2 regions of the Streptomyces sp. NBC_00158 genome follow, and region 2 is predicted to be linked to the other one. Evidence: riboswitches for the same ligand, from Rfam matches in the RefSeq annotation. Region 2 holds a riboswitch; the other holds the start of a gene.
The links. Region 2 has a riboswitch for ZMP and ZTP ahead of OG553_RS04850 (bifunctional 5,10-methylenetetrahydrofolate dehydrogenase/5,10-methenyltetrahydrofolate cyclohydrolase). Riboswitches for the same ligand answer to the same signal wherever they lie in the genome.
Positions count from the first base shown of each region.

Region 1: linked by a shared signal. The riboswitch ahead of glyA (serine hydroxymethyltransferase) and the one ahead of OG553_RS04850 (bifunctional 5,10-methylenetetrahydrofolate dehydrogenase/5,10-methenyltetrahydrofolate cyclohydrolase) in region 2 are both predicted to bind ZMP and ZTP.

Region 1 covers NZ_CP108161.1:2,798,234-2,802,618, reverse strand. The annotation lists gene OG553_RS12660 (glutathionylspermidine synthase family protein) at 1-574, shown strand, start outside; gene OG553_RS12655 (hypothetical protein) at 594-1,157, opposite strand; gene rocD (ornithine--oxo-acid transaminase) at 1,303-2,508, opposite strand; ZMP/ZTP riboswitch at 2,626-2,716, shown strand; gene glyA (serine hydroxymethyltransferase) at 2,752-4,020, shown strand.
Region 2 covers NZ_CP108161.1:1,059,743-1,064,127, forward strand. The annotation lists gene OG553_RS04845 (NADH:flavin oxidoreductase/NADH oxidase family protein) at 1-624, opposite strand, end outside; gene OG553_RS04850 (bifunctional 5,10-methylenetetrahydrofolate dehydrogenase/5,10-methenyltetrahydrofolate cyclohydrolase) at 685-1,530, opposite strand; ZMP/ZTP riboswitch at 1,605-1,707, opposite strand; gene OG553_RS04855 (methyltransferase domain-containing protein) at 1,765-2,526, shown strand; gene OG553_RS04860 (RNA polymerase sigma factor) at 2,741-4,327, shown strand.

The DNA of each region.
Region 1 (4,385 bases), 1.7 Mb from region 2:
CGCGCTGTCGGTGGAGACGATCGGCTGGGACAGCCTCTCGGGCCGGTTCGTGGACGAGAAGCTCCGCTTCATCCGCAGCTGCTTCAAGCTCTACCCGTGGGAGTGGCTGGCCACCGACGAGTTCGCCCCGCAGGTGCTGGGCACCTACGACCACGGCGGCGGCTCGGGCACCACCGCCTGGATCGAGCCGCTGTGGAAGATGCTCCTCGCCAACAAGGCGCTGCTGGCGATCCTGTGGGAGCTGTTCCCCGAGCACCCCAACCTGCTGCCCGCCTATCTCGACGGCCCCCGCGAGCTGGCCGACACCTGCGGGTACGTCGCCAAGCCGCTGCTGGGCCGGGAGGGCGCCGGGGTCACGCTGCACGAGGCGGGCGGGGAGGGCGAGCCCTTCGTCCCGGCCGAGGGGGAGACGTACGTCTTCCAGGCGCTGGCCCCGCTGCCCGACTTCGACGGCAACCGCACGGTGCTCGGCGCGTGGGTCGTCGAGGAGGAGGCGGCGGGGCTGGGCATCCGCGAATCGGCGGGCCCGGTCACGGACGAGTACGCCCGCTTCCTGCCGCACGTCATTCTTTAGGGCCGTCGGCCGTCGGCCGTCAGCCGCTGGGGCACTGCTTGTCGTAGGAGGCCTCGGCGCCCGCCGTCCAGCCCTGCCAGTAGTTCTTGGAGTGGTCCCGGCTCTTGTCGGGCTGGGGCGGGACGGTGCAGTCCGACCGGGACGCGGCCTTCACGCCGGCCAAGTACCCGTCCGCGTAGCCGTGCTTGTACTCCCGCGAGTTCGTGGGGGCGGTGGTGGACGGGCCCGTCGGCTTCGTGGCCTGCTTGACCTGGCAGTTCACGAAGACGAAGTTCTGGTCCTCGTTCACCGCGAGGACGGTGTAGTCGACGTTCTTCTGGAAGCGCTGGACGCGGAAGTTGCCGTTCGCGTCGATGTTCAGGGGTTCGGTGGACTCGCCGTCGTTGAGGTTGCGCGGGGCGGTGAACCCCTCGCCGGTGATGACCACGAAGTTCCCCGACGGGTCGGGGGTGACCGTGCAGCTGGCGGCGGGGACCGCCGTCGGCGCCGCGGAGGCCGGCGCCGCGAGGGCCGCGGCGCCGCCGAGGGCGACGGAGGACGCCAGGGCGGCGCACAGCAGGATGTGTCGGTCGCGTCGGTGCATGGGGGTGCTCCCATCGGAGGGTCGGCCCGGCGCGAGCCGGGGACGCGCACCCGTACGGGTCCCTCCATCGTCCGCCGGGCCGCTCCCCGTGTCCACCGCAGCGGCGGGCACGGCCGGGGTACGGCCGTACCCGCCGCCGGGACCACTACGCGCAGAGCACCGACCGCAGCTGGTCGAGGCCCCAGTCCAGGTCCTCCTTGGAGATCACCAGCGGCGGCGCGATCCGGATCGTCGAGCCGTGGGTGTCCTTCACCAGGACGCCGAGCTCCATCAGCTTCTCGGAGACCTCGCGGCCCGTCCCGATCGCCGGGTCGACGTCCACGCCCGCCCACAGCCCGCGGCCGCGGACGGCGGTCACCGCGCCCCCGCCGATCAGCAGGTTCAGCTCCCGGTGCAGGTGGTCGCCGAGTTCCGCGGCGCGCTGCTGGTACTCGCCGGTGCGCAGCATCGCGATGACCTCCAGCGCGACGGCGCAGGCGAGCGGGTTCCCGCCGAAGGTGGACCCGTGCTCCCCGGGCCGGAACACCCCGAGCACGTCCCGGTCGGCGACCACGGCCGACACCGGCACCACACCGCCGCCGAGCGCCTTGCCGAGGACGTACACGTCGGGCACGACGCCCTCGTGGTCGCAGGCGAAGGTCCGGCCGGTGCGGCCCAGGCCCGACTGGATCTCGTCCGCCATGAACAGCACGTTCCGCTCGCGGGTCAGTTCCCGTACGCCCGCCAGGTACCCGGCCGGCGGGACCAGCACCCCGGCCTCGCCCTGGACCGGCTCCAGCAGCACGGCCACGGTGTTGGCGGTGACGGCGGCGTCGAGGGCGGTCAGGTCCCCGTACGGGACGATCTCGAAGCCGGGCGTGTAGGGGCCGTAGTGGTCGCGGGCCTCGTGGTCGGTGGAGAAGGACACGATGGTCGTCGTACGGCCGTGGAAGTTGTTCGCCGCGACGACGATCTTGGCCTGGCCGTCCGGGACGCCCTTGACCTCGTACCCCCACTTGCGGGCCGTCTTGACCGCCGTCTCCACCGCCTCCGCGCCCGTGTTCATGGGCAGCACCATCTCCTTGCCGCACAGCGCGGCGAGTTCGGCGCAGAAGTCGGCGAAGCGGTCGTGGTGGAAGGCGCGGGAGGTGAGGGTGACCCGCTCCAGCTGCGCGCGGGCGGCGTCGATCAGCCTGCGGTTGCCGTGCCCGAAGTTGAGCGCCGAGTACCCGGCGAGCATGTCGAGGTACCGGCGGCCCTCCACGTCGGTCATCCACGCCCCGTCCGCCGACGCGACGACGATCGGCAGGGGGTGGTAGTTGTGCGCGCTGTGTTCGTCGGCGGAGCGGATGGCATCAGCAGTTCTCGACACGGGGTCTCCGATCGTCCGTCTGGCTGGTGGCGCGGGTGACGTGGGTGACGTCATTTGTATCGTCGCTCGGATCGTGGAACCGGAAACCTCATCGGTGCCGCGCCCGCTATGGTGTTCGGTACGCACGGCGACTGGCGTACGGAGAACCAACTCCGGGGGAGTCGTGCGCGCACGACCGCACACAGGGCCGCTCGCCTGGGCCTCGCGGGGACGAGATTCGACATCGACCCCGGAGGAGCCGCGATGACCGCGCACCACCGCCAGCCCGCCCTGTTCGCCACCGACCCCGAGCTCGCCGCGCTCGTGTCCGCCGAGGAGACCCTCCAGGCGGAGACCCTGCGGCTGATCCCCAGCGAGAACTACGTCTCCGCGGCCGTGCTGGAGGCCTCCGGCACGGTCCTGCAGAACAAGTACAGCGAGGGCTACCCGGGCCGCCGCTACTACGAGGGCCAGCAGAACATCGACCGCGTCGAGGCCCTCGCGATCGAGCGGGCCAAGGGCCTGTTCGGGGTGGACCACGCCAACGTCCAGCCGTACTCCGGCTCCCCGGCCAACCTGGCCGTCTACCTGGCCTTCGCGAAGCCCGGCGACACGGTGATGGGCATGGCCCTGCCGATGGGCGGGCACCTGACGCACGGCTGGGGCGTCTCGGCCACGGGCTCCTGGTTCCGCGGCGTCCAGTACGGGGTGCAGCCCGGCACCGGGCTCATCGACTACGACGCGGTGCGGGCGCTGGCCCTGGCCGAACGCCCGAAGATCATCTTCTGCGGCGGTACGGCCCTGCCCCGCACCATCGACTTCGAGGCCTTCGCCGCCATCGCCCAGGAGGCCGGCTCGGTCCTCGTCGCGGACGTGGCCCACATCGCCGGCCTGATCGCGGGCGGGGCCCACCCCTCCCCGGCGGGCCACGTGGACGTCATCTCCACGACCACCCACAAGACCCTGCGCGGCCCGCGCGGCGCGATGCTGATGTGCAAGGAGGAGCACGCGAAGGCCATCGACAAGGCGGTCTTCCCGGGCCTCCAGGGCGGCCCCCACAACCAGACGACGGCGGGCATCGCGGTGGCCCTGCACGAGGCCGCGCAGCCGTCCTTCGTCTCGTACGCGCACGCGGTCGTGGCCAACGCGAAGGCGCTGGCCGCGGCGCTGCTGGAGCGGGGCTTCGACCTGGTCTCGGGCGGCACGGACAACCACCTGATCCTGATCGACCTCACCGGCAAGGACGTCCCGGGCAAGGTCGCGGCGAAGGCGCTGGACCGGGCGGGGATCGTGGTCAACTACAACACGGTGCCGTTCGACCCGCGCAAGCCGTTCGACCCGTCGGGGATCCGCATCGGCACGCCGTCGCTGACCTCGCGCGGCCTGACCGCCGCGCACATGCCGGTGGTGGCGGACTGGATCTCCCGCGCGGTGGACGCCGCCGCCAAGGCCGACGAGCCGGCCCTTGCCGGCATCCGCGCCGAGGTCTCGTCCCTCATGTCGGCCTTCCCGGCCCCGGGGCTCCCCCTCTGACGCGCCGCTCGCGCGGCTCGGCGCCGGGGCGCCTCTCCGGCTTCGCGCCGCTGCGCCGGACTCCGTCCGCCGGCCCGTTGGGCGGGGTCGGTTCGGGTGGCGGGTGCCGGTGGGGTCGGGTGCGGGTGGTGGGCCGCTGCGCGGGCGAGGTCCCCTACCCGCCCTTCCACCGTTCCCAGGGGCGCTGCCCCTGACCCCGATACCGGACGCTCCGCGCCCGGTGCGCTCAATCGCCGCGCGGGCTGGATGTGCGCAGCACATCTCAGCCCCGCCGGCGTTTGAGGCGCGGGGGTCTGGGGGCGGAGCCCCCAGGAGGGGTCCGGGCGCAGCCCGGGGAACGGGCGAAGGGCGGGGCGGGGAGCAAG
Region 2 (4,385 bases):
GGCGACCGTGTCCGTGAGCATGCGCACGCGGTTGGCCAGGCTGCCGCCCCAGCGGTCGGTGCGCCGGTTGACGAGGGGGGAGAGGAACTGGCTGAGCAGGTAGCCGTGCGCGGCGTGGACCTGTACGCCGTGGAAGCCGGCTTCCTCGGCGCGCCGGGCGGTGAGGACGAAGCGGGCGATCGTCGCCTCTATGTCGGCGCCGGTCATGGCGGTGGGGCGGGCGAAGCGCTTGGTGTGCCTGCCGAGGCTGATGGGGACGGCGGAGGGGGCCCAGGCGGTGCCGGGCATGTCGGCGCCGACCTGGCGGCCGGGGTGGTTGATCTGCATCCAGACCCGGGCCTCGCCCGAGGTCGCGGCGGCGGCCCAGCGGCGGAAGGGTTCCAGCGGGGAGTGCTCGTCGAGGACGACGGTGCCGGGGGAGGTCAGGGCTCGCCGGTCGACCATCACGTTGCCGGTGATGACGAGTCCCGCGCCGCCGCGCGCCCAGCGGGTGTACAGCCGTTCCATGCGCCGGTCGGGGAGCTGGCCGGGCTGGGCGGCGAGGCTCTCCTCCATGGCGGCTTTGGCGAGACGGTTGGGAAGGGTGGTGCCGCCGGGCAGGTGGAGCGGTGCGAACAAGTCCATCCGAGTCCCCCAAGCTTGTGGCGCGGCCGTCACGCGGGGCCGCGCCACAAGATGATCGCCTCAGAGCTCGGTGAGGTCCAGCCCCGCCTGTGCCGCGGCGGCCTGGACGGTCTGCTCCAGCAGGACCGCGATGGTCATCGGGCCGACGCCGCCGGGCACCGGGGTGATGAGGGAGGCGCGGGCGGCGGCCGACTCGAAGTGGACGTCGCCGACGTTGCCCTCGTTGTAGCCGGCGTCCAGGACGACGGCGCCGGGCTTGATGTCCTCGCCGCGGATGAACTCGGCCTTGCCGACGGCGGCGACCAGGACGTCCGCCTGGCGCACGATCGAGGGCAGGTCCCGGGTGCGGGAGTGGCAGTAGGTGACGGTGGCGTTCTTCTCAAGGAGCAGCATGCCGGCGGGCTTGCCCAGGATGGCGCTGCGGCCGACGACGACGGCGTGCTTGCCGGTGAGGTCCACGTCGTACTCCTCCAGCAGGCGCATGATGCCGCCGGGGGTGCAGGAGACGAAGCCGGGCAGGCCGAAGCCCATGGCGGCGAAGGAGTGCATGGTGACGCCGTCGACGTCCTTGCCGGGGGCGATGGCCTCGAAGGCGGCGCGCTCGTCGATGTGGTGCGGGACGGGGTGCTGGAGCAGGATGCCGCTGATCTCCGGGTCCTCGGAGAGGGCGGTGATCGCGGCGACGAGCTCCTCGGTGGTGGTCTCGGCCGGCAGCTCCACGTGGCGGGAGGTGATCCCGGCCTTGGCGCAGCGGTTCTGCTTCATCTTGACGTAGGTCACGGAAGCGGGGTCCTCGCCGACGAGGACGGTGGCCAGGCAGGGGGCGGTGCCGGTGCGCTCGGTGATCTTGGCCGCGAGGGCGGCGGTCCGCTCCGACACGCGGCGGGCGAGGGCGGTGCCGTCCATGAGCTGGGCGGTGGCGGTGGGGGCAGTCGTCACGGGGTCTCCTGAACGTCGCTGCGGATCGCGGTTCGCGGATCGCGTTTCGCCCAGGCGCGCGGCAGACGACGTACGGACCGTCGTGGCGTACGCCGGGCCGCTCCCCGGTGGTGATCCACCCGAACGCCAGTCACGGCCCGGTGCCCACTGTAGTCGACTTATCCGGTGGATGACCGGGGCCCGAGCTGGGACGATCGAGACATGACGCGCACTTTCGACCATCTCGTGGCCGAGGCGGAGTCCGTCTCCGTCGACGGCTGGGACTTCTCCTGGCTCGACGGCCGGGCCACCGAGCAGCGGCCCTCCTGGGGCTACCAGCGGCTGCTGGGCGAGCGCCTGGCCCGCGTCCGCTCGGCCCTGGACATCCAGACCGGCGGGGGCGAGGTGCTCGCCGGAGCGGGCCCGCTGCCCCCGCTGATGGCCGCCACGGAGTCCTGGCCGCCGAACATCGACAAGGCGACCCGGCTGCTGCACCCGCTGGGCGCGGTGGTGGTCGCGGACTCCGACGAGCCGCCGCTGCCCTTCGGGGACGGAGCCTTCGAGCTGGTCGCCAGCCGGCATCCGGTGACCATCTGGTGGGACGAGATCGCCCGGGTGCTGGCGCCGGGCGGGACGTACCTGTCGCAGCAGGTGGGTCCGTCGAGCGTCTTCGAGCTCGTCGAGTACTTCCTCGGCCCGCAGCCGGAGGAGGTCCGCCGGGCCCGCCACCCCGACGACGCGGTGGCCGACGCCGCCCGGGCCGGCCTGGAGATCACCGACCTGCGCTCCGAGCGGCTGCGTACGGAGTTCCACGACATCGGCGCCGTGATCTACTTCCTGAGGAAGGTGATCTGGATGGTTCCAGGCTTCACGGTCGGCCAGTACCGGGACCGGTTGCGCGAGCTCCACGAACGGATCGGACGCGAGGGTCCGTTCGTCGCGCACACCGCCCGTTTCCTCATCGAGGCCCGCAAGAAGGAGTGACCCTGAGTGCGGACGGATCCACGCCGGATCGGTTGCGCGGCCACAGCGTGGCGCAGGTCACTCAATTCAGCGCGTAACGAATCGACTCGGGCAGGCGATGAACCGACAGGTGTCCTCGCGCGGCCCCGGAATACAGACCCGCTTCGGTCTGTTTCCCGAGTCCGCGCGATGATGTCCCGCCCACTCCTTATCTGTTCGCAACGAGAGGCTCCTTGTGTCGCTCAGCCCGTCCCGTACGTTCCCTCCGGAGATCGCCGAATCCGAGGCCCTGGTCGCGCTCGTCGAGCGCGGCCGCGAGCAGGGTCACATCAACGGTGACGATGTCCGCCAGGCCTTCGAGGCCGGCCGCATCCCGGTGGACCAGTGGAAGCGGGTCCTGCGCAGCCTGAACCAGGTCCTGGACGAGGAGGGTGTCGCCCTCCACGTCAGCGCCGCCCCCGCCACGAAGGCTGCTGCCAAGAAGCCCCGCAAGGCAGCTGCCGCCCCGGCCCGCACCGTGACGAAGAAGGCGGTCGCCCCGCCGCGCCCCATCGGCGCGCGCAAGGCCTCCGCCACCGCTCCCGCCCCGGCCGCCGCCGCGGCGATATCCGCTCCGTCGGCCGCCGCGTCGGAGGAGGTGTCGGCCGAGGCCGCCGCCGAGCCGAAGAAGCGCGTGGTCAAGAAGGCCGCCGCCAAGAAGGCCACGGCCACCAAGAAGACGGCCGCCTCGAAGAAGGCCGGCGCCAAGGACGCCGACGACGCCGAGAACCCGGCCGTCGAGGGTGAGGACTGGGCCGTCGAGGACCTCGCCGACGAGACCGAGGAGGAGGCGCCCAAGGCCGGCGGCCAGGGCTTCGTGCTGTCCGACGACGACGAGGACGACGCCCCGGCGCAGACGGTCATGGTGGCCGGTGCCACCGCCGACCCGGTCAAGGACTACCTGAAGCTGATCGGCAAGGTGCCGCTCCTCAACGCCGAGCAGGAGGTCGAGCTCGCCAAGCGCATCGAGGCGGGCCTGTTCTCCGAGTACAAGCTCGAAGAGGAGGAGGACCACAAGCCCGCGTTCAAGCGCGAGCTGGAGATCCTCGTCGAGGACGGCCGCCGGGCCAAGAACCACCTGCTGGAGGCCAACCTCCGTCTCGTGGTCTCGCTGGCCAAGCGCTACACGGGCCGCGGCATGCTCTTCCTGGACCTGATCCAGGAGGGCAACGTCGGTCTGATCCGCGCGGTGGAGAAGTTCGACTACACCAAGGGCTTCAAGTTCTCCACGTACGCGACCTGGTGGATCCGGCAGGCGATCACGCGTGCCATGGCCGACCAGTCGCGCACCATCCGCATCCCCGTCCACATGGTCGAGATCATCAACAAGCTCGCCCGTGTGCAGCGCCAGATGCTCCAGGACCTGGGCCGCGAGCCCACCCCGGAGGAGCTGGGCAAGGAACTCGACATGACCCCCGAGAAGGTCATCGAGGTCCAGAAGTACGGCCGCGAGCCGATCTCCCTGCACACCCCGCTGGGTGAGGAGGGCGACAGCGAGTTCGGTGACCTCATCGAGGACTCCGAGGCGGTCGTTCCGGCCGACGCCGTGTCCTTCACCTTCCTCCAGGAGCAGCTCCAGTCCATCCTGGGCACGCTCTCGGAGCGCGAGGCGGGCGTGGTCTCGATGCGCTACGGCCTCAACGACGGCCAGCCGAAGACGCTGGACGAGATCGGCCGCGTGTACGGGGTCACCCGTGAGCGCATCCGCCAGATCGAGTCCAAGACCATGTCGAAGCTGCGCCACCCGTCGCGTTCGCAGGTCCTGCGCGACTACCTGGACTGATCGGTCCCGGTACCGGACACACGAGAGGCCCGCGCCGTCACGGCGCGGGCCTCCGCGT